DNA from 3 places in the Peribacillus sp. Bi134 genome. Region 1 is predicted to be linked to each of the others. Evidence: riboswitches for the same ligand, from Rfam matches in the RefSeq annotation. Region 1 holds a riboswitch; each other region holds the start of a gene.
The links. A riboswitch is a leader RNA that binds a small molecule or an ion and turns the genes downstream of it on or off. The one in region 1 is predicted to bind cobalamin.
Positions count from the first base shown of each region.

Region 2: another riboswitch for cobalamin. It lies ahead of LQ188_RS08955 (iron ABC transporter permease); the one in region 1 lies ahead of LQ188_RS15040 (ribonucleoside-diphosphate reductase subunit alpha).
Region 3: another riboswitch for cobalamin. It lies ahead of metE (5-methyltetrahydropteroyltriglutamate--homocysteine S-methyltransferase); the one in region 1 lies ahead of LQ188_RS15040 (ribonucleoside-diphosphate reductase subunit alpha).

Region 1 covers NZ_CAKKLN010000006.1:243,277-254,218, reverse strand. Annotated here, with positions in the region: gene LQ188_RS15055 (SulP family inorganic anion transporter) at 1-1,400, shown strand, start outside; gene LQ188_RS15050 (hypothetical protein) at 1,486-1,632, shown strand; gene LQ188_RS15045 (manganese-dependent inorganic pyrophosphatase) at 1,727-2,656, opposite strand; cobalamin riboswitch at 2,949-3,130, shown strand; gene LQ188_RS15040 (ribonucleoside-diphosphate reductase subunit alpha) at 3,268-5,565, shown strand; gene LQ188_RS15035 (ribonucleotide-diphosphate reductase subunit beta) at 5,615-6,667, shown strand; gene LQ188_RS15030 (flavodoxin domain-containing protein) at 6,639-7,076, shown strand; gene LQ188_RS15025 (hypothetical protein) at 7,194-7,361, shown strand; gene LQ188_RS15020 (cold-shock protein) at 7,403-7,600, opposite strand; gene LQ188_RS15015 (hypothetical protein) at 7,798-8,289, opposite strand; gene LQ188_RS15010 (GNAT family N-acetyltransferase) at 8,405-8,884, shown strand; gene modB (molybdate ABC transporter permease subunit) at 8,846-9,499, opposite strand; gene spx (transcriptional regulator Spx) at 9,747-10,142, shown strand; gene LQ188_RS14995 (HAMP domain-containing sensor histidine kinase) at 10,198-10,942, opposite strand, start outside.
Region 2 covers NZ_CAKKLN010000004.1:67,953-78,894, reverse strand. Annotated here, with positions in the region: gene yyaC (spore protease YyaC) at 1-134, shown strand, start outside; gene LQ188_RS08990 (hypothetical protein) at 309-455, opposite strand; gene LQ188_RS08985 (citrate:proton symporter) at 513-1,823, opposite strand; gene LQ188_RS08980 (response regulator) at 1,997-2,701, opposite strand; gene LQ188_RS08975 (sensor histidine kinase) at 2,704-4,308, opposite strand; gene LQ188_RS08970 (VOC family protein) at 4,484-4,942, opposite strand; gene LQ188_RS08965 (ABC transporter substrate-binding protein) at 5,118-6,107, opposite strand; gene LQ188_RS08960 (heme ABC transporter ATP-binding protein) at 6,135-6,902, opposite strand; gene LQ188_RS08955 (iron ABC transporter permease) at 6,899-7,927, opposite strand; cobalamin riboswitch at 8,171-8,360, opposite strand; gene LQ188_RS08950 (GNAT family N-acetyltransferase) at 8,468-8,977, opposite strand; gene LQ188_RS08945 (L-cystine transporter) at 9,275-10,663, shown strand; gene LQ188_RS08940 (phosphatase PAP2 family protein) at 10,716-10,942, opposite strand, start outside.
Region 3 covers NZ_CAKKLN010000017.1:3,939-14,880, reverse strand. Annotated here, with positions in the region: gene LQ188_RS25635 (glutamate synthase-related protein) at 1-931, opposite strand, end outside; gene LQ188_RS25630 (glutamate-1-semialdehyde 2,1-aminomutase) at 1,271-2,560, opposite strand; gene LQ188_RS25625 (hypothetical protein) at 2,705-3,025, opposite strand; gene LQ188_RS25620 (ATP-binding cassette domain-containing protein) at 3,177-4,184, shown strand; gene LQ188_RS25615 (ABC-2 family transporter protein) at 4,233-5,024, shown strand; gene LQ188_RS25610 (ABC-2 family transporter protein) at 5,029-5,814, shown strand; gene LQ188_RS25605 (acyl-CoA thioesterase) at 5,857-6,333, opposite strand; gene metE (5-methyltetrahydropteroyltriglutamate--homocysteine S-methyltransferase) at 6,330-8,636, opposite strand; cobalamin riboswitch at 8,782-8,973, opposite strand; gene LQ188_RS25595 (potassium channel family protein) at 9,218-9,637, shown strand; gene bcp (thioredoxin-dependent thiol peroxidase) at 9,700-10,170, shown strand; gene LQ188_RS25585 (aminopeptidase) at 10,182-10,942, shown strand, end outside.

The DNA.
Region 1 (10,942 bases):
CGGGAATTGTCGTTGCCTTGGCATTGATTCCGGAGGCGATTGCCTTTTCGATCATTGCTGGCGTTGACCCAATGGTTGGTCTATATGCCTCATTCTGCATTGCCATTGTCATCTCTTTCGTCGGCGGGAGGCCGGGAATGATATCGGCTGCCACTGGCGCAATGGCACTCGTCATGGTCGACCTTGTTAAAGATCATGGCTTGAACTATTTACTTGCTGCAACAATATTGACTGGTTTGCTGCAAATTTTACTAGGGGTCTTAAAAATCGGGAAATTAATGAAGTTCATCCCGAAACCGGTCATGACTGGTTTTGTGAATTCTTTAGCCATCTTGATTTTCACGGCACAGCTTACCCATTTCGTGGGCGAAACGTGGATCATGTATGTCATGACAGCCGTTTCATTAGCAATCATTTATCTTTTTCCGCTGATCACGAAAGTCATACCTTCACCACTTGTCGCCATCATATTCATGACGGTCGTTGCAGTTACCACAGGGGCTACGGTGCGGACGGTTGGGGATATGGGGCAATTGACCGAAGCGCTCCCGATGTTCATGCTTCCAGACATCCCTTTGACCTTCGAAACTTTGGCAATCATTTTCCCTTATTCCATTGCCCTTGCATTTGTTGGGCTGCTTGAATCGTTATTGACAGCTCAAATTGTCGATGAGATGACTGACACGGACAGTAATAAAAATAGGGAAGCCAAGGGCCAGGGGATTTCGAATATAATCGCCGGATGTTTTGGAGGCATGGCAGGATGTGCGATGATTGGCCAATCCGGTATCAACATTAAATCAGGTGGAAGGGGCCGGCTCTCGACATTTGTAGCGGGAGCATTCCTTATGGTATTAATCGTGGTATTGAATGATGTCCTTATTAAAATACCGATGGCTGCACTTGTCGCAGTCATGATCATGGTTTCAATCGGGACATTTGACTGGTCTTCCCTAAAGAGGCTCACTAAAGCTCCTAAGTCGGATGCAGCCGTGATGATCGTGACGGTCCTCATTGTTCTTTATACACATGACTTATCAAAAGGGGTATTTGCCGGAGTGCTTTTGAGCATGATTTTCTTCTCGGCTAAAATTTCTAAAGTGGCAGCAGAGAAAAAGGAAGATATCCAGGCTAAGAAAATCACTTATCGTATCAGCGGACAAATATTTTTTGCTTCTGTCCAGGACTTTGTTTCGAAGTTTGACTTCAAGGAAAAAGCCGATGCAATCGTCATCGACTTCTCCCATTCCAAGATCTGGGATGCTTCAGCAGTCGGTGCTGTTGATACGGTTATCCTTAAATATCAGCTTCTGGGAATACCTGTCCAAGTCCAAGGGCTCGATGAAGAAAGTTCGTCATTGCTTGAAAAACTCGCCACCTCAGAAAGTAAAATATCTTGAAGAAGTAACATTCTGCTGAATAGAAACTTTTCAAACCGACAAAATAGATAATATGAATCATTTCCTTTTGAAAGGAGCGAAAAGCATGACACCCGAGCAGGATTATACAGCAGCAAATCTGTCACCGGATTTATTGAATGAACTGAAAAGCTTTGAAAGCAAACTAGGCGAGGAAGCCAATAAAGAATTGATTGTCATCGCCTATGAAAAAGAAAAGGAAGCCTTGAATTAAGAAAAAAGACTCAAACATCCTTAATGGATGGTTGAGTCTTTTTTTGCATGTACAGTAAAAGGATGCCCAAATAATGAGCATCCCTTTTCCTTTATTACTTGCTGAATACGTCCGTTAAGACCGGAACGATTTGTTTTTTACGCGATACAACGCCTTCTAAGACGGCGATGTTGTTGTTTAATGAAACGTCGTATGCTTTTTCCACTGCATAAGCCGCTTTACCAAGAGCCAAGGCAACAGAATCATTAGTCAAGATATCCGTTACGACGAATAGGAATAAGTCCAATTCCTTGACAGCGATTACCGCTTCAATCGCCGCTTCCAATTCAGCTTGCTTAGCAAGGACTTCGTTTGGATCCACAGCATTTACTTGTGCAATCTCCACTTTAGCCAATCCCATGGAAAATTCCTTTGCATCAAGTGTGATGAGCTGGGCGATCGTTTTGTCGCTCAAGTCAGCTCCCGCCTTCAACATTTCCAAGCCATATGTTTCAGCGTCGACTCCCGCAATGGCAGCCAATTCCATAGCTGCTGCAACGTCTTGCTCCGTGCATGTAGGTGATTTGAACAATAAAGAATCGGAAATGATGGCAGACAGCATAAGACCTGCGATTGCTTTAGGAACTTCAATGCCGTTTTCTTTATAAATTTTATTTAAAATGGTTGCCGTACAGCCAACTGGTTCCGCACGGTAATATAAAGGATCGCTCGTTTCGAAGTTAGCGATACGGTGGTGGTCGATAACTTCCAACACACGGACTTGGTCAATATCTTCAGCACTTTGCTGGCGTTCGTTATGATCGACCAAGATTACGCCATCAGCTTCCCCTGCAACTTTTTCCACAAGACGGGGAGCATCGAATTTGAATTGGTCCAATGCATATTGAGTTTCACCATTCACTTCACCCAGACGAACTGGTTCAGCGTTGATACCTAACTGCTTTTTCAGATCTGCATAAGCGATTGCTGAACAGATTGTGTCTGTATCCGGGTTTTTATGTCCAAAAACTAATACTTTTTCCAAGATTTTATCCCCTTTTTCATAAATATTTTTCCGCGAATCCCCTCACCGCAATAAGGGAGAGCCACCTTTACTAGACACTTTATTTTAACACAAAATCCCGTAAAATCAGCGCTTGAATTATCCATTCCCCAATAAAATCTTTCATTCCTTCACCCTCTGCCATCACTTTGTCAATAGATAAGGGTTGGTTTTTTTCAAATATATTAGTTGAATTATCATCGTATATGGCTTACGATAATATAAGCAGAAATACTAGATATTGATTACATAATCTATACCAATAACTATATATAGAATTTTTATAATCCAAGGTGCCAGTGATGGCTGAAAAGGGAATCCGGTGTAAACCCGGAACTGTCCCCGCAACTGTAAATGTGACGAAATGAGAAACCCACTGTATAGCTCTCTATACGGGAAGGACTCAAAGTAGGATGATCATGAGTCAGGAGACCTGCCTTGAATTTTTCACGTTTCTTATTCTTCGGGGATTGAGATGATGAAACGATAGTATAACGGCTATTTTTTCATGGCTCTTTTATTCTATCGTTTGATCCGCTCAATTCTTTGGGCGGTTTTTTTATTTTAGCGGAAGTTAACAAGGAGGATTATTAATGACTCAAACATATAACTCTACCATAAGTGAAAATGAAACAGAAAAGAAATCCATCCAGCTTGAGATGTTATCGAAGGAATTCGAAGGCCGTCTCGATATGGAAAAGTTCAAAAAGCGTTTTACAAAATGGCTTGATCGCAAAAGTGACTCAACCGAAGAACAGGCATCAAAAAAACTGATTCAGCTCGCTCTTGAGGGTGTGGATATCGATGCTCCGGATTGGACATTCGTTGCCGCAGCAGAACTGTTGAATACAATGTATAGGGATGCACAAGCCAATCGAGGTTATGCAAGCAAGAGTTATGGCCCATTCTATGAGCTGATCACAGGTCTCTCCCAGCTTTCGGAAGGTCAGCGTTATCCAATTTACAAGCCAGAACTGCTATCTTCATATACAAAAGCGGAAATTGAGGAATTGGGCTCGGTGATCGACCCGGAAAAAGATAAATTATTCTCATACATAGGCATCTACTTATTGAACGACCGCTATCTGGCCCGCCCAAAAAAGGACAAGGTCTACGAACTGCCGCAAGAACGTTTCATGATCATCGCGATGGAAATCATGCGAATGGAAAAAACGGAGCACCGCCTGCAACTTATAAAAGAAGCATACTGGGCCATGTCCAACCTTTATATGACCGTTGCGACTCCTACACTCTCCAATGCTGGGAAAACACATGGACAGTTAAGCTCTTGCTTTATCGACGCGATTGAAGATTCCATTGATGGCATCTATCTATCAAACTACGATGCAGCAAAAGTATCTAAATTCGGCGGCGGTGTAGGCCTTTACGTTGGTAAGGTTCGCTCGCTTGGTTCTGATATCCGGGGTTTCTCTGGAAATAGTTCCGGCACGACTCCCTGGATTCGACTATTCAACCAGACAGCTGTAAGTGTCGATCAATTGGGTCAACGTAAAGGTGCCATCGCGATTTACTTGGATGCCTGGCATAAAGATATCATGAGCTTCCTCGATTTGAAGACACAAAACGGGGATGACAGATTAAAAGCCCATGATATATTTACAGGCGTTTGCATACCGGATTTATTCATGGAGGCTGTACGCGACAGAAAAGAATGGTATCTTTTCGATCCGCATACCGTCAAGCAAACCCTTGGATTTTCACTTGAAGATCTTTATGACGAGAAGAAAGGCGAAGGAAGCTTCAGGAAACATTATGCACTTGCTGTCGAGGCCGCAGAAAATGGCACGCTTCCAAACTACAGCTTTGAAAAAATCAATGCGATGGACATCATGAAAAGCATCATGATTTCTCAATTAGAAGAAGGCGTACCGTATATGTTCTACCGCGATGAAGTGAATCGGAAGAATCCCAATAAACATAAAGGTATGATTTATTGTTCCAACCTTTGTACGGAGATTGCCCAAAACCTAAGCCCTTCGACGATCACGGATGAATATGAAACAGAAGATGGAGATGTTGTTGTGGTTCGTAAAAGCGGCGATTTCGTTGTCTGCAACCTTTCATCCATTAACTTGCCACGGGCGGTGGGCAGCGATGTTTTGGAAAGATTGATTCCCATTCAGATCCGTATGCTGGACAATGTCATTGATGTGAATAATCTTCCTGTCAAACAAGCATCCATCTCGAACAAACGTTACCGGGCAATTGGTTTAGGAACGTTTGGATGGCATCATTTACTTGCCACACAGAATATTTATTGGGAATCCGATGAGGCTGTTCAATATGCCGATGCTTTATACGAAAAGATCGCTTACTTAACAATCAAGGCATCCAACGAATTGGCCAAGGAAAAAGGATCATACCCATATTTTGAAGGATCTGATTGGCATACAGGGGACTATTTCGAACTGCGTGACTATACAGATCAAAAATGGATGGATTTAAAAGCAGACGTACAGGAACACGGAACCCGTAATGGATATTTAATGGCGATTGCCCCCAATTCATCGACAGCCAAAATCGGTAATTCCACGGATGGCATCGACCCTTTGTATGAAATTGAATTTTACGAAGAAAAGAAAAACTTCAAATTCAAGGTGACCGCACCAGGCTTGACGCCAAATACGTATGAATATTATAAAAAGACGCGATTCAATTTGGACCAACTGGAAAGCATCAGGCAAAATGCAGCCCGACAACGCCATATTGACCAAGCAATCAGCTTTAATCTGTATGTACACAATACAATCAAAGCGAAGGTCCTGTTGGATATACATTTAACGGCATGGGAAAGCGGGTTGAAATCAACGTATTATGTTCGTTCGACTTCTTCCGAATATGACAATGCCTGCGAAAGCTGTTCAAGTTAACGACAATCAATCATGACCCAGTAATCTATTCTTAAAGGAGTTTTCACGAATGACCAATCATATCAAAAAAATTCGGATGCTCGAACCGACGCATCCAACCAAGGCAACCGGTGTTTTCAAAGGAGAAGCTTCAGGCTTCCTCCTTTGGAACGATATTCAGTATGAAAAATTCTATGATACCTATACACAGCTCATCAATAACTTTTGGAAGCCTTCGAGCGTGAACATGATTCAGGATAAAAAGCAGTGGGGCGAATTGGATGAAGATATCCAGGATGCTTTTCTCGATATCCTTACGATGATTGCTGGAATGGACAGTCTTCAAACGCCCACATTAGTAGAAATCCTTCGGTACATCAAAGATCCGGCGGCAAAAGCTATCCTGGCCAACATGGCCCAGCAGGAATCGATCCATAATGAGTCTTATTCCTATATCCTTGCTTCCTTGATTCCGGTAGGCAAGCAAAAACAGCTTTTCGACCGCATCAAAGAACATCCTGAAGTGATTAAGCGTAACCAACCGATCGTTGATGCTTATCAAACGTTCGTGGACGATCCCAGCCCACAGCATTTATTCGAGGCACTGATCCATTCAACGAACCTTGAAGGAATTTATTTCTATCTGGCTTTCGCCTTTTATTATAATTTAGGACGGCAAAATCTAATGACCGGATCCGCTACGATGATATCCTATATTCATCGCGATGAAATGGTACATTTCGATTTCATTGGAATGCTCATTCAAATCTTGATGTATGAATATCCTGAGTTAAATAATGAAGAAAACACGAAGTTCATCTATACAACGATTGAAAAAGCAGTCGAACTCGAAAAGGAATGGTCTGAATATATGCTCGAAGATATCCAAACCAAAGCCGATCTTGATTTGGAAGAATTCAATGAGTACATCGAATATATCGCCAACAAACGGTTACGTATGCTAGGCCTTGAAAATTTGTATAAAGAGTATGGCGAGAACCCGATGCCATGGATCAAAACGTTCGATGATGAATCCATCGGACTTACCAAAACCGATTTCTTCGAACAGAAGTCAAGGACATACAGTCAAGTAAATGCCAGCAATGGGTTCGATGAGCTGTAAAGTTGCCATTGTCTATCATTCTGCCGGCGGCAATACAAAAGCGCTTGCTGAAGCCCTCGCTTCCCTTTTACCTGAAGCTGGACTATATCGAATGAATGAATTCGATTCACGTACATTGCCAGATTACGATGCATTGATCGTCGGCACCTATACATGGGGCAATGGGGAGCTTCCCGCTAAATCAGCAGCCCTTTATAAAGAACTGGAACAGTTGCCTATTGCTCATCTGAAAACGGGAGTCTTCGGCACTGGTGAAACCAACTATAATCATTTTTGTGGGGCGGTCGATCATTTCCGGGACATGTTATTTGCCAAGAGCCAGTTATTGGTGACATTGAAGATAGAACAGATGTATCAAGAATCAGACTTGCCCAGACTTCAAAAGTTCGCCTCGCTATTCCAGAACTGACTGAAAGGGGATATGCATGCTCGCATATCCCCTTTCAGTGTTTAAAAAACTTGGCTCCCTCTATCATAGCAGCCGTAAGCATGTAGTATAATGGAAGAAAAAAGGAGATAATATCCAATGACTGAAAATATAACACAGTTCCTTCCTATCATTTTTATGCTAGTGCTTGTAGTATTCGTTATATTCATCGTCTTTTTCCTGTCAGGGCATTTTAATCGTTCTAAACGGATCGAAGAAAAATTGGACAAAGCATTAAAGGAAATCGCCGAAATAAAAGAAAAATAAAAAGACTCCAAAATCGGAGTCTTTTTTTTATATGCGTTCAATTATTTTTGAACGTTAGCTGCTTGTGGTCCACGAGCGCCTTGCTCGATTTCGAAAGAAACTTCTTGGCCTTCTTCAAGAGTTTTGAAGCCTTCTCCTTGGATAGCTGAGAAATGTACGAATACATCGTCTTGGCCTTCAACTTCGATGAAACCGAAACCTTTTTCTGCGTTAAACCATTTTACTTTACCTTGTACCATGATAGTTCCTCCTGTGTTTGGAAAAATCCATTTTATTACTATTTTTGGTTCTGGATAATGTTTCAAGAGGAATCCTATTACAGTAAATCCTTCTATCAAACTTTTCCGAACAAAAATAATTACTCATATTATATCATGGGAAATCCTAAAAAAACAAGATTATCGCAGTAAATCAACCGACAAATTATCCTAAAATTCTACATATTTCTCTTCTTGCTTTGTCGGAAGCCTTCGTCCAATAAGTAACGCTCCGCCTCTATCGGACTCTCGAAACATTCCTCAAGATTCGACCCTGAATAAACATTCCAAAGCAGGTCTTCCCTTTCAAGTGTAAGCTCTTGCTTTTCAGGGCCAATCCATGCCCCTTCCAACCTAGCGAACTCGTTTTCCTCTTCTTCGAATTCTACCGGAGGTTTTGATAGGTAATCCACGCTTTTTTGAATCAATTCTTTCAAATCCGCTTCATCATAGTCACGTATATTGATAAACCCTTTACGGTCAGTGTCTTTTTTTCTCATATGCCCAGCGTAAACGAATCCATTTCCATTGGGATGCAAGTGCTGAACGACGATTTTTTTCTCTTGGACGCTATCTGGATAATGGAAGTTCACACGTCCCAATGAAACGTCTTTTCGCTGTAATTCCGGAAAAGTTTCAATGATGCTCAATTTTTCTTCAAATGTTAACAAATTTCTTCCTCATTTCATTAGTTCATATTGTTTGTCGATTATAACATAGACTGATTAGAAACAATAATCCCCCTCTTCCATTATAATGTAATGAAAGGGAGTGATTTGATTGCTCATGACAATTCGGGACCTGGACTCCGATTATGGCCGGCAGCTTTTTAAACTTCAGAAAGAAGCCTATAAGGTGGAAGCGGAAATGATCGGCATTGCTGATATCCCTCCATTATTGGAAACATATGAACAATTCATTCATTGTCATGAAACGTTTCTATGCTTTTTAAAGGGTGGTACCTTAGCGGGTGCAATATCTTATACAAAAGAAAATGGTCAAATACTGATTTGCCGGATGGTCGTCCATCCTGATTATTTTCGGCAGGGTATCGCGGATGCACTGCTGCATGCTCTTCAATTACCCGGCGACTGGGAAAAGATATCCGTTTCGACCGGTAAAATGAACCTGCCTGCACGGAACCTTTACGAAAAAAACGGATTCACCCATAAAGAGGACGTAGAAGCCGCACCTTTCTTTTTCATAAGCATATTCGAGAAACAGCATTCATTTTATGTATGTCACGATAAAAAGCATAATGAATGAAATGACAATGATTACGGCAACCCATAGCCAGGCTAATGTCATATTCCCGGAGTCCATGGCGATATAAATCGCCGTCGGTATGGTTTGTGTCTGTCCGGGAATGTTTCCGGCAAACATGAGTGTGGCCCCGAATTCCCCCAATGCACGCGCAGAACTCAAGATGGCACCAGTGACGATGGATTTGACCGCCAATGGAAGGGATACATTCAGGAATAATCTCCACTCGCCGGCCCCGTCAACCCTTGCTGCATTTTCGATTTCTTCATCTATACCTTCAAAGCCCGTTTTAGCGGATTGGTACATAAGCGGAAACGCTACCACGGTAGATGCAATGACCGCCGCCCACCACGTGAACATCAGTGGCTGATCAAAAACCCTTTCAATCAATTGTCCCGGCATTCCACTCTTGCCAAAAATCACAATCAATAAAAACCCCACGACGGAAGGCGGCAAAACAAGCGGCAATAAAAACGCTGTTTCCAACAGGACTCTTCCCTTGAATTTCTTTTTAGCCATCATTCGCGCTAGGATAATTCCTAAAAAGAAAACAAGGATACCCGATAGTCCCGCTACTTGTATCGATAGCCTGACTGGTGACCAAAAATCCCCTGTCATGATACCATCCGCACAACACTGTTAAATAACGGCCTATGCAGGTCCTTTTTCGGCACCATTACCCAAACCGTTTCTTTTTCATTAAAGGCAGATTCCATTTCATTTTCTCCCTTTCTTTTTAAAATAACATTTAAGTTTATTTTTCTTGACATCTTGCTGACACAAAGGAACGTTAAAGTAAGAGTATCACAAATATAAAAATAATTTCATTCCAATAAACTTGAAAACTTTGAAGGAGTCGATTTTAATGGTAACAATTTATACTACCCCAAGCAGTTTAGCCTGTCGTAAAGCAAAAGCTTGGCTTAAGAAGAACGAAATTTCCTTTAATGAACGTAACCTATATTCCCAACCACTTTCTATAGAAGAAATAAAAGAGATTTTACGTAAAACGGAAGGCGGGACAGATGAAATCATCTCAACCCGTTCCAAAAAATTCAAAAGCCTGAATATCGATATAAATAATACACCACTTAATGATCTTTGCAAGCTTATTCAAGATAACCCGGATTTACTTCGCCGGCCAATCATTTTCGACCATAAGAACTTGCATGCAGGATATAATGAAGAAGAAATGGGACGCTTCCTTCCAAGGAAGGTCCGTCATGTACAATTATGGCGTGCAATCAGCCAATTGGCTTAATCAGTTAACATTCTGCATAATAAGAGGGTTGTCCATTACATCGGACAACCCTTTTTTATATCTTATCCGCTTTCTCTATGACAATCGTGAAGGTGGTGCCTTGTTCATCGCTATCCTTAAGCACAAGATCTCCCTTTTGCGCTTTTGCGAGCATCTTACTGAATGGCAGTCCCAAACCTAACCCACGTACCTTCAGCTTTTTGTTTTCACCTCGATAAAATGGTTCGAACACATATTGCTGTTCATGTTTCGGAATCCCCCGCCCGCTGTCCAGTACATCAATGCAGATCCGTTCTTCATCCTTTTCATAAAGGTGAATCGCTATTTTCCCTTTGCCGTCAAGTGCATGTCTGGCATTATTCAAAAGGTTAATGACGATTTGCTGCATCCGCAATGAATCAATTTGACCAAAGACCGGTTCATCAGGAACTTTTATCTCAAAAGCGAACGCTTGATCATCATCCTGGGTCACCTGCCAGCGATAGGCGATTTCCTTGATGAATATATTGATATTCTCTTTTTGTACCCGGATTTTAAAAGCGCCTGCCGATATGGCATTATAATTGAGTAAATCCTCTATCATACCTTGTAATCGCTGAGTTTCCTTTAAGGAAATATCGAGGAATTCCTTACTTTGCTCTCCCTTAACGACATCGTCCTTAACTGCTTGTATCAGTCCGCTAATGGAAGTGACTGGCGTTTTCAAATCATGGGTTACGCCTGCAAGCAATTCCGCCCGCAACTTCTCCATGACCTTCAATCGATTGGTCATTTCCTTAAATGATTCTATCAGTTCATAA
Region 2 (10,942 bases), on a different contig from region 1:
GTGATTATCACCTAAAAGCCGTCGTAAATTATTTAGATCCCCTTTTGCCCCGACAATCTTTAAATGATACGAGACTGCATACTGTAATGAATCTGGCGAAGATTACCACAAGAATCATTGTTAAAAGCGTCTAGGGCAACAGAAAAACCCCAATAAAGCCTTAGCTTTTCGGGGTAAACAATGAAATGCATAACCTTGAAGGACACTCCCATGATTTGCGTTTTAAACATACATCATATTTTGTAAAGTTCCACTTTTCTTTTGCAATAACCTTTTTTTATTAAACACTCTACTATTCATTGCTATCATTATGCTAAACATGGGTCATTAAAGTAAATAACTTCTGATAGAACCTTATTGCCCCGAATATTACAGAAAACTTCCCTTGCTGCTTGTTCTGTTTCAAATTCATACATTACAATACCTCTGCTTTTATAGAGTGTGATGATCCACATTGAAAATCCTCCAATTTTAAAATATCCTTCTGCAAGATAGAGTAACCATTCCTTTTACTAAATGACTCCCAAGATTATCGCGGCTATTGTCATAACAGTGACAGTCCCTAATGCCCATTTCACGGCAAACCGCTGCAGATCCCCGAAGTCAGTGCCAACTAAACCTATTAGCAAATGTGCTGCGGCCACCAAAGGACTCAATACGTGTATCGGCTGCCCTATTAATGAAGCACGCCCTATTTCTGCCGCGCTAATTCCATAAGCATCAGCGGCTTGTGCGATAATAGGAAGTACGCCAAAATAGAATGCATTATTTGACATAAAGAAAGTAAAAGGGGCACTGGCATACGCAACAATAACCGGTAAAAATGGTCCGAAAGATTCCGGGATTAATGAGACCAACGTAATGGCCATTGCATCAATCATTTTCGTTCCAGACATGATGCCGGTAAAAATCCCGGCTGCAATGACAATTGAAACGACGGCCAATGCATTTTTCGAATGAACGGCGATTCGATCCTGCTGATCTTTCAAATCAGGATAATTGACCAATAACGCAATGGCGAAAGCAATCATGAATAAAATGGTCAAAGACATAAAATCAATGATTAATGATGCCATGAGCACAATCGTTAAAATGAAGTTGAACCAGACCAATTTCGGTCTGCGATAATCACGGGAGACCGTAGTTGCCGCTAACTCGGAATTGGCCTCCGAATTCATTTCATTAGTGTGATTATGCTGGATCTCCACTACGCCCAATCTCTTTCGTTCCCCTTTTCCCAATATAAAAGCCACGACAAGAACCCAAATTAGGCCAAACCCCATGACAGGAATCATCGGCAAGAACAATTCCGATGCGTCAAGGTTCAACGAGGCCATCGCCATAGCGGAAGCTCCGCCCCACGGTGTCATATTCATTACACCCATAGATAACATGGCTACAGTGGCTAATATTATTTTGTTCATGCCCAGACGCTTATAAAGGGGTAAAAGTGCTGAGACAGTAATGATGTAAGTAGTTGTCCCGTCCCCATCTAATGCGACGGTCATTGAGAGAATAGCGGTTCCTAAAACTATTTTTAATGGATCTCCTTTTACTATTTTCAATATTTTAGAAATAAGAGGATCAAATAAACCGGAATCTATCATTATTCCAAAATATAAAATCGCAAACAATATCATTATGGCTGTTGAAGCTATACCTTCAACACCATCCTGCATCATGGGACCCAGCTCTGTAAAAAATCCTCCAATCACTCCAAATATGATTGGAACGAGCATAATGGCCACTAGTGCCGATAGTCGCTTCGACATAATTAAATACATGAATACTGCAATCATGGAAAATCCTAAAATGGATAACATCTTCAAGCCCCCTTCTGTTTATCACCATCTCGTTTTGACAGCGCTTTCTTTAGAGACTATCATCCATTATGCCTTATTCACATATAAAGAAAGTAAAAAGAGTTTTTTTCATTTTTTTCACGCCTAAAAAAGAAAAAATCCCATTGATGAAAACGAATTTCATCAACTGGGATTTACATGTGTTTTATTTTATATTTTCTTTCAGGCCTTCCTATACCACCATATAAAACCTCAACTTCCATTTCATTACAAGAAACTAAATACTCCAGGTATCTTCGCATGGTTGAATAACTAATTCCAACGAGTTGACCTAGTTCATCAGCGTTTAAACTGCCATTGACGTTTTGAATCTTGCTTCTGACCATTTTCAAGGTATGTTTGTCAATTCCCTTGGGAAGAGAACTTATTTGGACATCATTTGCTGTATTTGAATTACTTATGGTCCGAAAAAGAGTATCCACTTTATCTTGATTTACTAAATTGCCATTATGCAGCTGCCGTCTCGTCAGGTCGTATTGGTTGAGCGTCGCAAGAAGCTTATCGATAATGATCGGTTTTATAAGGTAACCAAAAGCCCCTCCCCTAATCGCTTCACTGACTGTTTCGGTATCATTCGCGGCGGTGATCAGGATTACATCAATCCCCCGGTATTCCCTCCTAATTTCCCGAAGAAGGTCAATTCCATTCATATCAGGTAAAAAGATATCCAATAAAATTAAGTCCGGTTGTGCGGCATGCAGTATATTCAGCGCTTGCTTGCCTGTGCTAGCTGTAGCTATGACAGTGAATTGATCTAATTGATTCGTAAATTGTTTATATATATTCACTGCATTCTCATCATCTTCAAGAATGACAACTGTAATCGGTCCTTTGGACATTCTCACGCCTCCTTTTCTGCTTTTATATCCTTCGGGAAGACGATTGTAAATCTTGCTCCCCCCAAATAACTGCGATCAATATAAATTTCACCGCTTAAAAGACCAATGGAGTTTTTTACAATGGCCAAGCCGATCCCATGATTTTCCCCATTTTTAGTCGTATAACCATCTGAAAAAATAATATCTTCCATTGCATGAGGGATACCTGGACCGTTATCCTCGATATCAAATATGATTTCGTTTCCTAAATCCGTAAACGAAACTTTGACCTTTCCCCCACTTTTGTTCTTTTGCCGCGCTGCCTCCATCGCATTATCGATGACATTACCAATAACGGAAACCAAGTGATGGGAATCCTCAGGTTTTAATGTACTGTTTAAATTGCTTTCCTGTTCTATTTCTAAAATAACCTGCAATTCTTTTGAACGGTTTATCTTTCCAAGTAAACAGGCGGCGATTAAAGGGTCTTTAACCGATGACATAAGAAACGAAATGATATCTTGCCTCTCCCTCACTTCAGAAGAGATGATGTTCATTGCCCTATCATACTGTTTTAAACTAAGTAATCCATAAATGGTATTTAATTTATTTAAAAACTCATGATTTTGTGCCCGCATATTTTCTGAAAAGGCCTTGATTTCTGAAAATTCATTAGTTAATTGTTCAATTTCTGATACTGTTCTTATTGTTAAAACGATACCCCTGACGTCATTATGATTTAGGATCGGGGATAAATCCAAAATGTATAGCTGTTGGCCTAAAAGTAACTTACGATTGAACTGCCCCTCTTTTGTGCTGATTACCATTTTGATGAGTTTTTCTAAATGCCCATTTACAACTCTCTTTCCCACCATAAGCTGATGATCATGAAACAATTCACGTGCTCTTTTATTCATGGAAGTAACCTGTTTTTCAATATTAATCGTAACGGTAGCATATCGGATGGCATCAAGTGTCGCTTCCCTTTCCTGAAAAAGAAAAGAAATTTCCTCAGGCTCCAGACCTAAAATAAGCTTTTTTAAGCGTCGCGCTATAAATATTGCCCATAAGATTCCTACACTGATCGGGATAAGTGACAAATGAATAATCTTCATTTTATAATTGGATATTTGATCTTGTACATTCTCTACCAAAAATCCTACAGATGAAACACCGATAACTTCCCCTTTATCATTCCAGATAGGAGCCTTAGCTTTAATCGCTGGCCCCGATATCCCATTTCCTTGATAAATAATAGATTTGTGTTCATTTAGTACTGCATCATTACTAGTAGCCGTAGGCTTCCCAATATATTCTGGATTAGGATGAGAGTATCGAAGTCCTTTATGGTCCGCAATGGTTACATAATCTGCACCTGTTGTTTGACGAATCATTTCTGATTCGGGTTGAATCACCTCTGAGGGCTGTTCATCGTCAAATCCCTGGATGATCGTTGGATTTTGAGCCGCTAATTTGGCCACCGTCATTGCTTGCTTACCCATATGGTTTTCGACGATGTCTTCCAGCAGTGTAGAGAATAGGATGCTCACAAGTAAGGTACTGATAAAAACAACGAATATGATAAGTAATGTCATTTGAGTTAATAGGTTCACTCTAATTTTAAACATCCACATGCCAAGCCTTTCCGTATTGATTGCTCATACTCGTATAGTATATTTCATCAAAACAATGATTTGTTTCTTATCAAATGGACTTGAATAAAATTTTGCAAAATCCTAAGTAACAAAACAGTTTAGTTATATTATGGTTGAGACTAGGCAGGAAATTTTTCCTTTACAAAGTTCACCTGGTTAATAGTTCTTCCCATTCTTCAAGTAATAGTTTTTCGGTAATATGCTTATATGCATCAGGGACTTTTATCGAACACATAAGTTCCAGACTATTTCCATCGGGATCATTGAAATAGACGGAAGCGTTTCCTTGGTTCGGACGCACAAAAGGTTCAATGGTTGTCCTTTTTCCAAAAGGGACGACTTCAATTTGCAAGGATTTGAGCCAAGTTAATGCATTTTTCATATTATCATAAGTTACCCGAAAGGCGATATGCCTTAGTGAAGGGTGGTATGGAGTTTGATATTCCTTCCCTTCCCATAAGCCGACCCAGCTTTTGTTTTCCTCGATCCAAAAGAAGGCAGTATCTTCATCCCTCCAAGCTAGTTTCAAGCCTATTTTCTTATAAAAATCCATAGAGATCTCCAGGTTCTTGACTGGTAAATGGGCTTCATATAAACCTTCTATCATATTAGATTCTCCTTCTCCTATAACTTTCATTTTTACGAATTATGATCTGCCAAACAAAATAATTCAAGAAACCGATCCTATTATCCTTCTAATTGGATATAGTAAAACCCGAACAAGGACACGTCTCATTCGTGTCAATTATTCGGGTCATTTGTTCAGCATCCGCTTGGTCGGTTCAAAACTTCTCGGGATAGAGTCCTTCCGCTACTGTCCGTAAGGCTAGTGGTGCACGAATCCCTTCGGCGCCCGCTGAAAGAGGAAGCACGATGATTGCTTTATTTCGAATGGCCGGTACATCCGCCAGTTCACTTTTATTTAATAAGAATGCTTCTTTTTGCTTTATGGGGATATCTCCGTAATCAATGATGGCAAAAACATCCGGATTCCGATCGACGACTTCTTCCCAACTGACCTCAGGCCACCCCCCTTCCGTATCACCAAAAATGTTCTGGCCGCCAGCCATGGAAATGATTCCTGTCATGTAATTATTTTTCGCTGCCGTTCTCGGGACTTCTTCACCGCTGTCATATACGAAAACGTTTTTGGGCTTGCCTGCACTTTCGATTTTTGCTGTAGTTTCTTTTATTTCCCGTTGCATCTCTTTGATGACTTCCGCTGCTTTTTCTTCTACATGAAAGATGCGTCCAATATTCTCAATATCTTTATACACATCTTCTATTGTCGGTGTTGACATATTGGAAGACTCTTGGATATATGTATTGATTCCCGCTTCTTTTAGCTCTTGGACGGTTCCTAACGTTTGTTCCGTAAAGGCGCTTTTCCAGCCTGCATATGCAAAATCCGGCTCAGCTTCAAAGAAAACTTCTTTTGATGGGTATTCCTTGGAAAGCACAGGCACTGTTTCATAGGCATCTTTATACTTTGGCAAAATTTCGTCATCCAAATAAGCCGTACCTGCCATTGAATCCTGCAACCCCAATGCAAGCATGATTTCCGTCGCATGCTGGTTTAGCGTAACCGCACGTTTTGGTGCCTCTGCATAGGTGAATTCATGATCCAGATTAGTGATGACCACTTTTTCTTTTCCACCTTTTTCGCTCTGTTTGCCTCCGTCCTTTGAAGCTTCCTCGGAGTTATTGCAAGCGCCCAATATCATCATTGCCAAAAAAATGATGCTTAACAAAATCTTTCGGTAAACAGTCATATACTTTACCTCATATCCATTGTTTTTTTATATATGTGCTAAAAAGGTGATATGCGTCTTTTGCGTGATGGGGTGTATGCCGATTTCCGTTTCCACCCCGAACACCTTCCTTATCATTTTTGTCGTCAATACAGCTTCTGGTGTTCCGGATGTGATCACTTTGCCATTTTGGATGACATATATATGATCACAATACATGGCTGCCAAGTTTATATCATGCAGAGCTGTCAAGACGGTAACGTCCAGCTTTTTTACAAGGTCCAGCAATTGGAGCTGATGCCTGATGTCTAAATGATTCGTTGGTTCATCCAGGATGATGATATTCGCTTCCTGGGCAAGGGCACGGGCTATGAGGACACGTTGTTTCTCACCACCCGACAAGCTCATGAAACTCCTGTCTTCAAATCCACTCATTTCAACGCGAGCTAATGCTTGATTGACGATTCCTCTATCTATCTCCGTATCTCCCTGAAATAACCGCTTATGAGGATGCCGTCCCATCCAAACCATCTCTTGTACACTAAAGTCGAAGGTCAGGGATGTTTCCTGACTGACAACCGCCATTTCCCTGGCTGTTTGTTTCTGTGAAAGCCGGTAAAGGTCACGGCCGTCCAGGTGAACAGCTCCCGTATGAGGCTTCAAGATCCGAGAAGCATTTTTTAATAAAGTGGATTTCCCACTCCCATTCGGACCGATCAGCCCAACGAACTGCCCAGTTTTTATTTGCAGTGATATATCCTCAATGATAGGAGTGTCCAGAATTGAATAGGATACTTCTTCAATAGCTAATCTCACTTGCCCCCACCTCCAAATGAATATGAACTTCGCCGCAAAAGCCAAATGAAGAATGGTCCTCCGCAAAGTGCGGTGACAACCCCAATCGGAAGTTCTTGAGGTGCCAGGACCAGCCGGGCACAAACATCTGACCAAATGACGAGGATCATGCCAATCAATATGCTGCATGAAAGAACACGTTTATGGTCTGTCCCGACCAATAGCCGGGCTAAATGCGGTACGACCAGACCGATGAACCCAATCGAACCGCTTACAGCCACAACTGTTCCCGTAACAAGGGATGTAATGATGATCAGAACTTTACGGAAGGCTTCCATATTGACTCCGAGCGTCGCGGCTACTTCTTCACCCATCAATAAGATATTGAGGGAGCGGGATTGTACGATAAGGAACAAGGAAACCACAAGCACCACAACCGCTGGAATCGGTATGTATTCCCATTTTGCCCCCGCTAAGCTGCCCATCATCCAAAACATCGCTTCACGGATGCCGGAATCTTTTGGTGCAAGAGTGACAATGAAATTAGTGACGGCAGACATGATCATTGAAATGGCTACACCCGCCAATAACAGCCTTGTCGTTTGAATTCTCCCTCCCACTTGAGCCAATAAATACACGGAAAGCATCGCAGCCATGGCCCCCAGGAAGGCACCGAATGATAACGCATATTGACCGAATATAGGAAGCGCCCCAAAAAGAATGACAAGGGTTGCAGCAACAGAGGAACCAGATGAAATGCCCAGAATATACGGATCTGCAAGTGAATTGCGCACCAAGGCCTGGATGACGACACCCACTACGGATAATCCCGCACCTACCACCGCACCGAGCAATACACGGGGCAGGCGGATATCCCAAATGATCCGCTCTTGTGCGATACTCCAATTCACCTCCAGAAAACCACCGATAAAAGGCAGATGCCCTAAGGCAATCTTCCAAACCGTTATTGCTGACATCTTAACTGGCCCAAGGGTAACAGCGAATGTAACTGATAATAAAAGGATGCACAGCAAGAAAAATAGCAGAAAACGAAACCTGCGCTTGGCATTTCTCTCAAAATGAGGTTCTTCAAGCACATCCCCTCTCTCTTTCAATGAGCTTCTAATCAATGACTCTTCCAATGATGAAATCCTCCTTCAAAAAAAAAACACAAAAAAACCCCAATCCTTTTAACAAAGAATGGAGTTACGAGTATAGGCCAAAAAATACGGAAGGACCTAAGTCCGCCTTTTCTTACTCTCGAACACCTCTCCTCTCAGCGAAGGAAAAATTGGTGATGCTCACTGGGTAGGTCTCCTGGCTTCCAGATCAACATTTCCTTTCGTCTTCCCTGACTGACGGTCAAGTGACATCCTGAAAGAAAACTCCTTGGTTACAGTGGCGCGACCACTCGGGATTTGCACCCGATTCCCTGTTACCCTTTGTTCACACAAAGGCACCCAGCGGCAAATATATGAACTTCGCAAAATTTTCCAAACATTAAATACAACGTTAGTATAGTATACTCCCTATCTTTTCACAATTAAAAAAATGGGAATGCGGTCTATTAGTAGAGGAATATGGATTTATAGATTCTTTCTATAATGGTAGAATGTTAGCTTTTGACCAGTATCTGCACTAATTTCCTCATTAATCGAAATCCGTTCAAAACCGTTTTTCACTAAAACCTTTTGGGAAGCGATATTGTCGCTTGTCGTTTTGGCATGTATTTGAGTCACATTCAATTCCGGCGCCAGATTAACCAAAAGCTTTAAAGCTTTGTTCGCAATCCCTTTTTGCGTAAACGCTTCTCCGATTCTATAACCAACATGTGCCGTACCTTTTATTGGGTCGATATCCACAAGATTAATTCTGCCGACGATTATGCCTGAACCATCCTTAATCAAATAAAAAGAGGAGATAGCATCTTCTTGCTCTTTTAATAATTCCTTATGCCTGATTCCAAACGTTCCAAAGCTATAATAATCATCTCCCCGGCCTGGGACCGTTTGCTCGAAAAACCTTCTATTATTGCATTCAAATGCAAATAACGCTTGTGCATCCTGTTCATTAAGCCTGTCAATGTATATATCCATCATTCCTTCATCCTTTCAAAAAAACGCTAAGCATATGCGGCCTGATATATCATTCAAGAAAACCAAGTGCTTATCCTTCCTGATAAATATATATAATGAAAGGATTTATAACTAGCTTGTTCCAGCCACCCTTTATTGTTCCCTCTAACCCATTTCGTGAATAGAGATAAATACATGAATTACTTGAAAAGTCAAAAATAAATTATTTTCTTCTGGTAAAAAATAAACGGATGATGTATCATAGTCTTCAGATATTCATTATTCTCATTTGGTTAATCGGAATTAGGAGGAATATATATGATTGGTTATGTGTTTTTAAATCTTGCCATAATGCTCGTTCTTTTAGGCGTTTTATTTTACATGAATAAGAAGCATATTTCCTTTACAAAAAGGGTCTTTACTGGACTTGGTTTAGGGATTGTATTCGGACTTCTTTTGCAGTATTTCTATGAACCTCAGTCAGAAGCGATCGTTAAATCGGTCGATTGGTTTAACATTGTAGGTTCAGGCTATGTCAAGTTCCTGCAAATGATCGTCATGCCGCTTGTCTTCATTTCGATCTTATCCGCATTCACAAGATTGAAACTGACTAGCAATATTGGAAAAATCAGTGTCCTGATCATCGGGATCCTGCTTGGAACGACCGCAATTGCAGCAGCTGTTGGGATCACCTCAGCAACTGTATTCAATTTGGAAGCCGTTCAAATTGAGCAAGGGGAAGCGGAGTTAAGCCGCGGGGATCAAATATCGGAAACATACGGTACGATTCAGGATAAAACGATGCCGCAGCAAATCCTTGAGTTGATTCCGTCCAATCCGTTCCTTGATTTAACGGGTGCACGTCCGACATCAACCATTTCCGTTGTAATTTTTGCTGCATTTCTTGGGATTGCCTATTTAGGGGTCAAAAGGAAACAGCCTGAACATGCTGAATTTTTTGCTAAAATAGTAGATACATTGCACAGCATCATCATGCGCGTTGTAACATTGATCCTGCGTTTAACACCTTACGGGATCTTGGCGATCATGACGAAGACTGTAGCTACGAGTGATTTGGATGCAATCCTGAAATTGGGGAAATTCGTCGGTGCCTCTTATGTCGCCCTGATTGTCATGTTCCTCATCCATCTGTTATTGCTGATGCTTGCAGGATTGAATCCAATCGTATATTTGAGAAAAGCTTTCCCGGTATTATCATTTGCCTTCACTTCAAGAACAAGTGCAGGAGCTCTGCCATTGAACATCCAGACACAGAAACAACTAGGGGTGTCCGAAGGTATTGCCAACTTTGCCGGATCCTTCGGCTTGTCGATCGGTCAAAACGGCTGTGCCGGAATCTATCCGGCCATGTTAGCGGTCATGATCGCTCCAACGGTTGGGATCAACCCGCTAGATCCTTCCTTTATAGCCATGTTGATTGCCATCGTGGCCATTAGCTCATTCGGGGTTGCAGGTGTAGGCGGAGGAGCAACATTCGCTGCCATCCTAGTATTATCTGCAATGAACTTGCCAATCGCCTTGGCCGGTCTGCTGATTTCCGTCGAGCCATTGATCGATATGGGAAGAACGGCTGTGAATGTCAGCGGAAGCATGACTTCCGGTATTCTGACTAGTAAAATAACGGGCGACCTGGATAAGGAACAGTTCAGTGAAGAATCATCTTTGAAAATCGAAGCTGAAATGTAAAATAAAAAAGCATCGGACTTCCATTGGAGGTTCGATGCTTTTTTACATATGGTCACTTTTTAATTTGCCTCGCTGTGTAATGATTGGCCTGAATAGCCGATAGTGCTTGGAACATATACTGGACAGCTGCATATACCCCGCATGCAAGGAGTATTCCAGCGAGTACATCCAATACAGCATGCTGTTTCGTAAATAGCGTGGAGAGGATGATCAGTGTTCCGAATGCAGTGACACTGGCATACTCCCATTTGTGCTGTTCTTTCCGCTTATGGGCGACGA
Region 3 (10,942 bases), on a different contig from region 1:
GTAAGTGCTCGGGATATTCCTTGATTTCATTGATGATTGGCGGGAACATAAGATCGACAGCTTCAAATAAAGAGTAGCCATGACGGCAGATGAAAGTTTCGATCGTTTTGTTTAAATCCTGTGAGTCGCTTCCATCTTTAGCGATGGGAACTCCGATCATTTTCGCTTCATCACGCAATTTGGCGATGGTATTGATTTCGCCATTATGTCCAAGTACACTGAAAGGCTGGACCCGGAAGAAGCTTGATAGAGTATTGGTTGAAAAACGATTATGCCCCAGTGTCATGGTGGAGGCAGCCAAAGGGTCGGCAAGATCAAGATAATAGGCAGGGAGCGTATCTCCAGCACCCATCACTTTGTATACCGCATGATGCTGGCTTAAAGATGCAACATGGATGAAATCACTTTTTTCGATGTCGGAAGTCAGCTCAAAAAGAACATTTGAAAGCTCCTGGTTGTTATTGATGGTGGAGGAACAGGCAAATTGCCAGAACACTGGGTCTTCTTGGATGGCAATCGGTCCCAATGCCTCGGAACGGTAGGCTTTATCCGTTTCGAATATCAATGAGAGACCATGCTGGAGCAGTTTCTCCTTGACTTCGATTTTTAAGTCGTTAGCTTCTGTTTTTTTGCTTAAAAATAAATGGCCGACAATGAAGGTATCTTGATCGACGATGCTTGAATCGACATTTACCGCTTCAAGCTTCTTTTTCCAAAGAGCACGGGGAATATCGATATGGATGCCGGCGCCATCGCCCTCACCATTGATGAAGCCGCAGCGATGATTCATTTTAACCAGGGCGTCGATACAGGCAAAGATGTTTTCGTTAGTAGGGATCTTCTTTTTTTCGATGCAGGAAACGATACCGCAGGCATCATGTTCTTCCTTGTGAAATTCTTTGAATGTAGCAGGTGTCCATTGTTGGGTCATATATGTGGCTTGAATAAGGTTACCCTTATCCGCTGCCTTTCACCTCCTGTAGCATGTGTTTAATGGGGGAAATATTAGTAAACCCGAACAATAGTCCAAGTTTTGATAGATTGAAAGAAAGTGTATAAATGTATATAAATGTATCCATATCATATCATTTAAATATTCAGAAATCAATTTTTTATACAATGGACTGGATGCTGTGATTGGCGGGATTTTTGTGAGGAGTGGCTTCAAATGCCAATATTAAAGATTTATTACAGGGAAATAAGAAACCCTCAAGATTGATGTACATCCTGAGGGTGTATAAAAAATGCATAATTATGCTGATTTGATTTATTATATTAGGTTTTTGAATGCATGTTCAACCGCTTTTAGAGTATAAGCGATATCATCATCAGTGTGAGCAATCGTCAAGAACCAGGCTTCGTATTTGGAAGGTGCCAAATTGATTCCCTGGTTTAGCATGAGTTTGAAGAACTTAGCGAACATTTCGCCATCCGTATTTTCCGCCTGCTCATAGTTTTCAATTTTTTCTGTCGTGAAATAGATCGTCAACGCCCCTTTAAGGCGGTTGATGGTGATCGGTACATTATATTGGCGGGCTGCTTTCAGGATACCTTCTTCAAGGATTTTCCCCAGCCGGTCCAGCTCGTCATACAGCCCCTCTTCTTTAAGTACTTCTAAGCAAGCTATCCCGGAAAGCATGGAAGCCGGATTTCCTGCCATCGTACCCGCTTGATAGGCCGGTCCCAGCGGTGCGACAGAATCCATGATCTCTTTTTTACCGCCATAGGCACCAATAGGAAGCCCGCCCCCGATGATTTTACCAAGCGCGGTCAAATCGGGTTGAATTCCCAAAAAGTCCTGTGCCCCTCCGTACATGAAGCGGAACGCTGTGATGACCTCGTCGAAAATGACTAGTGATCCGGCTTCGTGAGATAATGAAATGACATCTTCCAAAAAGCCGGGGCTTGGCTCCACGATTCCGAAGTTGCCGACGATCGGTTCAACCAGCACGCCAGCAATTTCATTACCCCATTTATCCAGTGCTTCTTTAAATGGCTCAATATCATTGAAAGGTACCGTGATGACTTCTTGTGCGATGCTTTTGGGAACGCCGGCAGAGTCCGGTGTTCCTAAAGTGGACGGGCCAGAGCCTGCAGCGACGAGAACAAGGTCGGAATGTCCATGGTAACAGCCTGCAAACTTGATGATCTTATCGCGTCCTGTGTAAGCGCGGGCAACGCGGATGGTGGACATGACTGACTCGGTTCCTGAATTGGTGAAGCGGACTTTATCCATGGATGGTATGGCTTCTTTCAACATTTTGGCAAATTTGACTTCATGTTTGGTCGGTGTGCCGTATAAAACGCCCGTTTCTGCTGCTTTAACGATCGCCTCCGTAATATGTGGATGCGCATGACCTGTGATGATCGGGCCATATGCAGCTAAGTAATCGATATATTTATTGCCATCAACATCCCAGAAATAAGCACCTTTGGCATGATCCATCGCAACGGGTGAACCGCCGCCTACAGCTTTGTAGGAACGGGATGGGCTGTTAACCCCGCCAACGATATGTTCCAATGCCTCTTTATGTAAAAGCTCCGAATTACTAAAATCCAATCTTAAAACCTCCTAAAAATATAAACATATTTCCCCTTAATCATAGCACTTTTTCGTCCGTAAATCTGGGGTCGAAAACTGGGAAATGTGATTCATTCACTGATGGAAGAGCTGCAGCCTTATAAGCATCAGGGTTCCGGGCCATCATTCTGTATGCGAAATAGGGTCGGATTTCAAAACTCCTGTTATGAAAGTAAGAATGGCCAAGATGGTGTCAGGGTTTTCGATGTCGAAGGATTGGCGGTTCATTTCGCCCTGGGCTTGGTAATAGATTAGCTGGCCGGTCCCTTTCTCTTCATTAATGAGGAGGTGGAAACTGATGGGTGTGCTTTCGATGGACCCGCTGGAATCCCTTTGGATGACCTGGCATAATAATTCACCGTACTCATCTTCATAAAGGAAGTCATATCGAAGGTCGAAAACGACTTTTTCAATTTGGGATAGTAATAATTTTTTGATATTCATAGCATACTCGTCTCCTTTATATAAGTATCTGGTACAACGGCCATTTCCTCCCTGAAAATGGTATATGGCATCCAAGCATTTTTATTGTCTAAAAAGGTTGGTTTGGATAAACTAATTCATTAGGACAAGAGATTACGGAGGATGTAACAGGATGAGTGATGCAATTCAAGTGAAACAGCTTCGGAAGGAATTTAAGTCGGCATCAAGCCGTTCAGGGCTAAAGGGTGCCTTCCGGGATTTACTTACCAGAAATTATAAGGTCGTCCCTGCCGTCAATGATATCAATTTTACTGTAAAAAAGGGTGAGATGGTAGCTTATATCGGGGAAAATGGTGCAGGGAAATCGACCACGATCAAAATGCTGACAGGTATTTTGGAACCGACAGCAGGTGAAATCACGGTCAATGGCATGAATCCGCATAAAGAAAGGGAAAAGTTCACCCAGACAATCGGAGTCGTATTCGGTCAGCGCTCACAGCTTTGGTGGGATATTGCGGTTCAAGAATCGTTTAGGCTGTTAAAAAAGGTCTATAAGGTAACGGATGAACAATATAACGATCATATGGAACATGTCATCAAGACGCTTGATATCGGTCCTTTGCTGGACAAACCAGTGCGTAAACTCTCGCTTGGTCAGCGAATGCGCTGTGAGCTTGCGGCAGCTTTGATCCACAATCCGCCTTTGCTGTTCCTGGATGAGCCGACAATTGGACTTGATGTGCTCGTGAAAATGAAGATTCGTGAGTTCCTGAAAGAAATCAATGAGAAATATAATACGACAATCCTTTTGACTACACATGATCTAGGAGACATTGAAGCATTATGTGAGCGTGTAATCATGCTTGATGAAGGACAAATCATCTATGATGGGGAATTGCAGAGTTTGAAAGATAACTGGGCTGAGGAAAAACAGATTCATTTTCAATTCATCGAGCCGATCGCATTGAAGGAATTACAATCATTAGCGCTCCCATTTACCGCTAACTGGGTTTATGATGAGAAAAATCAAACTTACATTGCCTTGTTGAAAGAAGAAAGTGATCATATTTCACAGCTTGTTTCAGCTGTCGTATCTCATTTTAAAATAAAAGACATCAAAATCCATGAAACGTCCATTGAAGAGATCGTTCGCAATATTTACGAAGAAGGCACTGTCTGACTCTCTTATCAATAAGAAACAACGTGTCTATCAAGAAGGGGGAGGGCCATGGGGAAGTATCTTGCCATGATCCGCATGCGTTTTTTAATGATGCTTGCGTATCGAACGGATTATTATACCGGCATTTTAATTTATAGCATTAATATCGGTGCTTATTATTTCTTATGGAATGCGATATATGGAGAAAAAAGCTCCATCGAAGGACTTTCAAGCATGCAGATGACAACCTATGTCGCGGTTGCATGGATGGCGCGCGCTTTTTATTTCAATAATATTGACCGCGAAATCGCCACTGAGATTAAAGACGGCAAGGTTGCCATTGAGATGATCCGGCCTTATAACTATTTAGGCATGAAAACGATGCAAGGACTTGGGGAAGGGATATTCCGTTTCTTCTTCTTCTCAATTCCGGGGATGCTGCTGGTAGCTTTCATTTTTCCTATCGAATTGCCGCACGAGCCGGCTACGTGGGGGATGTTCGGCATTTCCTTGCTGTTCAGCTTCATCATCAATACACAAATTAACTTATTGACGGGAATCACTACCTTTTTCTTATATAATAATGCCGGATTAATCCGCGCTAAAAGGGTTATCATTGATTTATTTTCCGGCCTGCTGCTGCCCATCAGTTTCTATCCTATATGGGCGCAGGAAGTGATGAAATATTTACCCTTTCAAGGGATCAGCTATGTACCAAGCATGATTTTTACGAATGGGTACAGTTCAGGCGAAATTGGCATGGCGCTTTTACAGCAGTTAATTTGGTGCATCATTCTCATAATACCGATTCAGCTTTTATGGATAGTCGCAAAAAAACAGCTGATTATTCAAGGAGGTTGACGGGATGTTTTATGTATCGATGTTTTTTCAATACGTGAGTCAATATATGAAAACAAGACTGCAATATAGAGCCGATTTCTTCATGGAAATCCTATCTGACCTGCTGAATCAGGTCGTGAATCTGGTATTTATCTTAGTCGTTTTTGGACATACACAATTTTTAAGCGGCTGGAGCCGTGAAGAAATCATATTCATTTATGGATTTTTCCTTATCCCATTCGCCCTTTTTTCAGCCTTTTTCAACATCTGGGATTTTAATGACCGCTATATCGTCAAAGGTGAAATGGACCGGATATTAACAAGACCGATACATAGCCTGTTTCAAGTCATTTTAGAAAGAATCGAGCTTGAAGCGTTATTTGGTGTTGTGACCGGTTTGATCATTATATTCTATTCGGGGATTTCATTGGATCTGCAGCTTGCGTGGTATGACCCGATTCTTTTCATCATTTTTGCAATAGGCGGGGCCCTTGCTTATGCAGCCATATTCGTTGCGATAGCAAGCATTGGTTTCTGGTCGGATGCGAAAACATCCATCATGCCAATGATATACAATATCGGGAACTATGGGCGCTATCCTGTTGATATTTATAATAAGGTCATTCGTTTTGTCCTTACATGGGTGCTGCCATTCGCGTTTGTTGGTGTCTATCCGGCATCTTATTTCCTTAGAAAAGAAGAGTGGTATGCATATGCATTTGCCACACCTGTAATTGGGGTAGCCTTTTTCATGATATCCGTATTCATATGGAATCAGGGAGTGAAGAGGTACCGCGGGGCAGGGAACTGAAAGAAACCCCTTCAACAGCATTCATGTTGAAGGGGTTTTTGTTTATTTGCGTTTATTCTTTCTTTCAATATATCTTGCTTGTGCTTGAACATATAGCTGCTTTTCCACTTCGGTTTCCGGAATGACCTGTGGTACGTTTGTCGGCTTACCGTCTTCATCAATGGCCAGCATCGTTAAAAAAGCACGGGCCGTAAGCTGTTTCTCACCTGTTAATAGGTTTTCGCGCTCCACTTTCACGAATACCTCCATTGATGTGCGATGGGCACATGTGACATAAGCTTCAAGGTTGATCGCATCCCCCGTCTTGATGGGGGCCAAAAAATCAAAAGAGTCGCTTGAAGCAGTCACAACGGGTTTTCGACAATGGCGCATAGCTGAAATGCAGGCTATTTTATCAACATAGGCCATTACTTTTCCGCCAAAGATGGTATTGTGATGATTTGTATCCGGTGGAAAAACAAGGTCGGTTAAAAAAGTCCGTGACTGCTGTGTTGGGTGGGCAACGTGCTTTTCAATCATTTGCCGGTTGGTTTAGCTAACAGGTTTTCACGGACGATTTTTGCTGCTTCGACCATGTTTTTCAGGGATGCGACGGTTTCCGGGATACCCCTTGTTTTCAGTCCGCAGTCAGGATTGATCCAAAACTGGTCTTTATCCAATACCTTGATCCCACGTTCGATCATATCGACCATTTCTTCCACTGCCGGCACACGCGGGCTGTGAATATCATACACACCCAGACCAATACCTTTTTCATATGTTTTTTCCTCGAATGCGGAAGCAAGCTCCCCATGACTGCGGGATGTTTCGATGGAAATTACATCGGCGTCGAGGGAGGAGATGACATCCATGAAACTGTTGAAGTCGCAATAGCACATATGCGTATGAATTTGGGTTGTATCCTCCACGCTTGATGTCGATATCAAGAACGAATTCACAGCCCAGTTCAAATATTCGTCGCGATCGCTTTTTTTCAATGGCAGACCTTCTCTAAGTGCAGGCTCATCGACCTGAATCATTTTGATTCCAGCGGATTCCAATGCAATCACTTCTTTTTCCAAAGCGAGTGCCAGCTGATAGCATACATTCTCCCTGGAAATATCATCACGGACAAATGACCAGTTCAAAATCGTAACAGGACCTGTAAGCATTCCCTTTACCGTCTTCTTCGTCAGTGATTGTGCGTATACACTTTCCCTGACTGTCATCGGTTCGATGAAATGGATGTCGCCGTAGATGACTGGCGGTTTCACACAGCGGGATCCATAGGATTGTACCCACCCCTTTTCTAAAAAGACGAATCCACCTAACTTATGGCCGAAGTATTCAACCATATCCGTTCGTTCGAATTCCCCATGAACAAGGACATCCAAACCGATTTCTTCTTGGATTTCGATCCACCTGCCGATTTCTTCGTTAACGAATGTTTCATATTGCGAAGCGGTCCATTCTCGTCTTTTGAATTTCCCGCGTGCTTGTTTAACATCAAATGTCTGCGGAAAGCTGCCGATCGTAGTAGAAGGAAGAAAAGGCAATTTGAAAAATGCCTGTTGTTTTTGGTAACGCTCTTTAAATGGAAGCTGACGGCCGGCGGTCCTGGTTTTAACCTTTTCGACATTGGATTTTACAGTTCCGTGATTCCGGGCATTTGAACTTGCTAACGTTTGAAGCGTGAATTTATTTGCATCGACTTTCTCGGCGATTGCTTCAAAGCCTTGATTATTCCCTTTGACCAAGAGTGTGATTTCCTCGAGTTTCTCATCAGCGAAAGCAAGGGCCTCTTTCACTTCGTTTGATAGGGCGGTTTCATTACGAACGGTCACCGGGACATGAAGCAGGGAACAAGAGGGCTGAAGCCAGATTCGGTCTTCGGCTACCATTGTCTTAAGAGTCTCGATCAATTGGATTTTTTTCGATAAATCAGAAAGCCAAATGTTTTTTCCGTCAATCACACCTGCAGCAAGCACTTTGTCCTTCGGAAAGCCGAATGCTTCCAGGTTGCTTAGATTCCTCCCTTTGTCATGTACAAAATCAAGACCGATTCCTTGGACTTGTAATTCGATGACTTCCTGGTAATGTTCCACGGCATCAAAGTATGTTTGTAGCATGATGTTCAGGTTTGGTGCTGCTTCATTCAGTTTTTCATAGAGGTAAGTAACAGTTTGCATATCTTCTTTGGAAATCGATGAAACAAGTGAAGGTTCGTCCATTTGAACCCACTTCACGCCTTCTTGCTCCAACTCCCGGAGGATTTGCGTGTATAGGGGAAGCAGGCTCAGGATGATGCCAGGGATATCTTGTTTTTTGAAGCCTTTGGAAAGGGAGATGAAAGTATAAGGACCGATCAACACTGGCTTTGTTTCAATTCCTAGCTTTTCCTTGGCTTCCCGATATGCTGCAAGTGGTTTATTTTCCGTTAACGTCAGCTGTGGCACCTTTAATTCAGGGACAATATAGTGATAGTTCGTATTGAACCATTTCGTCATTTCGGAAGCGACTTCATCATTGTTTCCGCGAGCCATTGAATAATAAACGGAAAGGGGAACGCTTCCGCTTTCATAGGCTGAATAACGTTCAGGAACAAGACCGAACATTACGGACATATCGAGCATTTGATCATAGAAAGTGAAGTCGTTGACAGGAATGATATCAATGCCTCGTTTCTTCTGTTTTTGTAAGTTGCCTAAACGGATGGCTTTTAGTTGTGCCGTAAATTCTGCTTCATCGATTTTACCGGACCAGTAAGCTTCCAATGTACGTTTCCATTCACGATCTTCCCCGATTCGAGGGTAACCCAAACTACTGCTTTTCAATATTCCCATCCTCCTATATTCATTTAATTGAGCAATAAAAAAAGCATTCCTAACCGTCAAAAGAGATGGTTAGAAATGCTTAAAATAAAGAGGCATGCAAAATGCCCCTTACAATTATAAGGTCCCTAACACCTCCCTATCTCCCGTAGGTTAAAACAGTGTTGTCGAAATAGGCAGGTCTCCTGACTTAGGGATTAACATTAGCGGCGGGCCTTCCCGATCCGTTGATCAGTGGCATTGGATGGCGCTAACACTCCCATTACAGTGGCGGGACCGTGCCGGAATTACACCGGACTTCCCTTTTAATCCTAATTTAAAATTAGGAACCTATTTCCACATATGAAATTTGATAAAACCTGTCTTGATAACTGTTTGCAGGTTAAAAATTTATAAAATAAAAACTATTATAAAAATTTAGACAATCTTAACATATCCGACCAAAAGGGTCAACATGGAAAAACGATTCAGGAAAAGTATCCGGTTATAAGGCGTGTGGGTGATAAGGATGAGGTCTGTTCCTAAAAAAGAATATATTGTTTGGACAGGGAGTATGTATAGAGGAAGTGGCGTTTTGAAATGGGGCGTGGGGGATGACTTTCTACATCTTGATTGCAGGAATCATTTTTTGCATGGTGATGAGCATTCGTACGTTATTTCTTGTTGAGTCGGGAGGAAAGAAGTTTTCTCTGGAGGATATGCTGTGGCTTGGCAATTTATATGCGACGATATTAGTTGGATTTGCACTGATTTATTTATTATACGAACTTCAGAATCATTCGGTGATTCTTGATATGGGCAATCGATTGGATGGCACTTTCTATGAACAGTTGAAGACTTCTTTTTATTTTAGTGCGATGACGATGTTTTCTGTAGGGTATGGAGATATAGCCCCGATTGGAATGGGCAGGATGATAGCTACGATTCAGGCTTTCATCGGTTATACACTGCCGGCAGCGTTCGTGATCCGGACGGTGATCGATTTGGAGCACAAAGATAGGAAGGATAAATGAAAGTTGTGTTTCTTTCGATTATTGGGTACTCTTACCATAATGAAAGAAATGGAGGGTTCAATATGACTGTTAAAATTGGAGAAAAAGCACCTGATTTCAAGCTCCCTGCAAACAATGGTGAAATGGTGTCCCTATCGGATTTTAAGGGGAAATATATTGTTTTATATTTTTATCCAAAAGATATGACGCCAGGTTGCACGACGGAGGCCTGTGATTTCCGGGACCATAATGAGCAATTTGAGGAATTGAACGCGGTCATCATTGGAATCAGCCCAGACCCAGCTGCACGTCATGAAAAATTCATCGAAAAACATGGATTGCCTTTTCTGCTGCTGGCTGATGAAAATCATGAAGCGGCTAAAATCTTTGATGTGTGGCAGTTGAAAAAGAACTTCGGCAAGGAGTATATGGGCATTGAACGTTCAACTTTCCTGATTGATAAGGCTGGTATGGTAGTCAAAGAATGGCGTAAAGTAAAGGTCAAAGGCCATGTCGAAGAAGCTCTTCAAACTCTTCGCGACCTCGAAAAATAAGGGACAGGCAGATGAAGGATGAGCGAATAACGAAGCTTGCAGCCAGGCTGATTCATCATTCGATACAATTACAGCCAAAAGAGAGAATCCTCATACGGGGGAATATCAATACGAAACCATTATTGAAAGAGCTGATTGATGAAATATACAGAGTGGGTGCTTATCCATATGTAGAACTCGAAGACGATGAAATAAGCCGCCACCTGTTACAAGGGAATGTAAAGGAACAACTTGACACCTCTTCACAATGGGCCTTGAAGAAATATAAGGATATCGATGCGGTAATCATCATCACCGGGGAAGAAAACGATGTGGAAATGACCGATGTTCCCATCGAGAGGCACCGTCTTCAAGGGGAGGCTATGAATTCCCCCACTCTTTTCTATGTAAACAACCGACGTTGGGTCTTGCTTAATTATCCCACCAACGCATCAGCGCAAAAAGCCGGCATGACCTTCGACAGGTACGAAGATTTTCTTTTGAATGTATGCAACATGGATTACGGGAAAATGGAGACGGCCTTGAAACCGTTAAAACAATTGATGGAACGAACTGACAAAGTCAGGATCGTTTCGCCAGGAACAGATTTGACCTTTTCCATCAAAGGTATGCCGGCCGTCATATGTGCCGGAAAAAAGAATTTACCTGATGGGGAAGTGTTTACGGCACCCATAAAAGATAGTCTCAATGGTATGATATCCTTCAACACACCAACAACCTATGAAGGATTCACCTTTAGTGACATAGAATTAAACTTGGAAAAGGGAAAAAT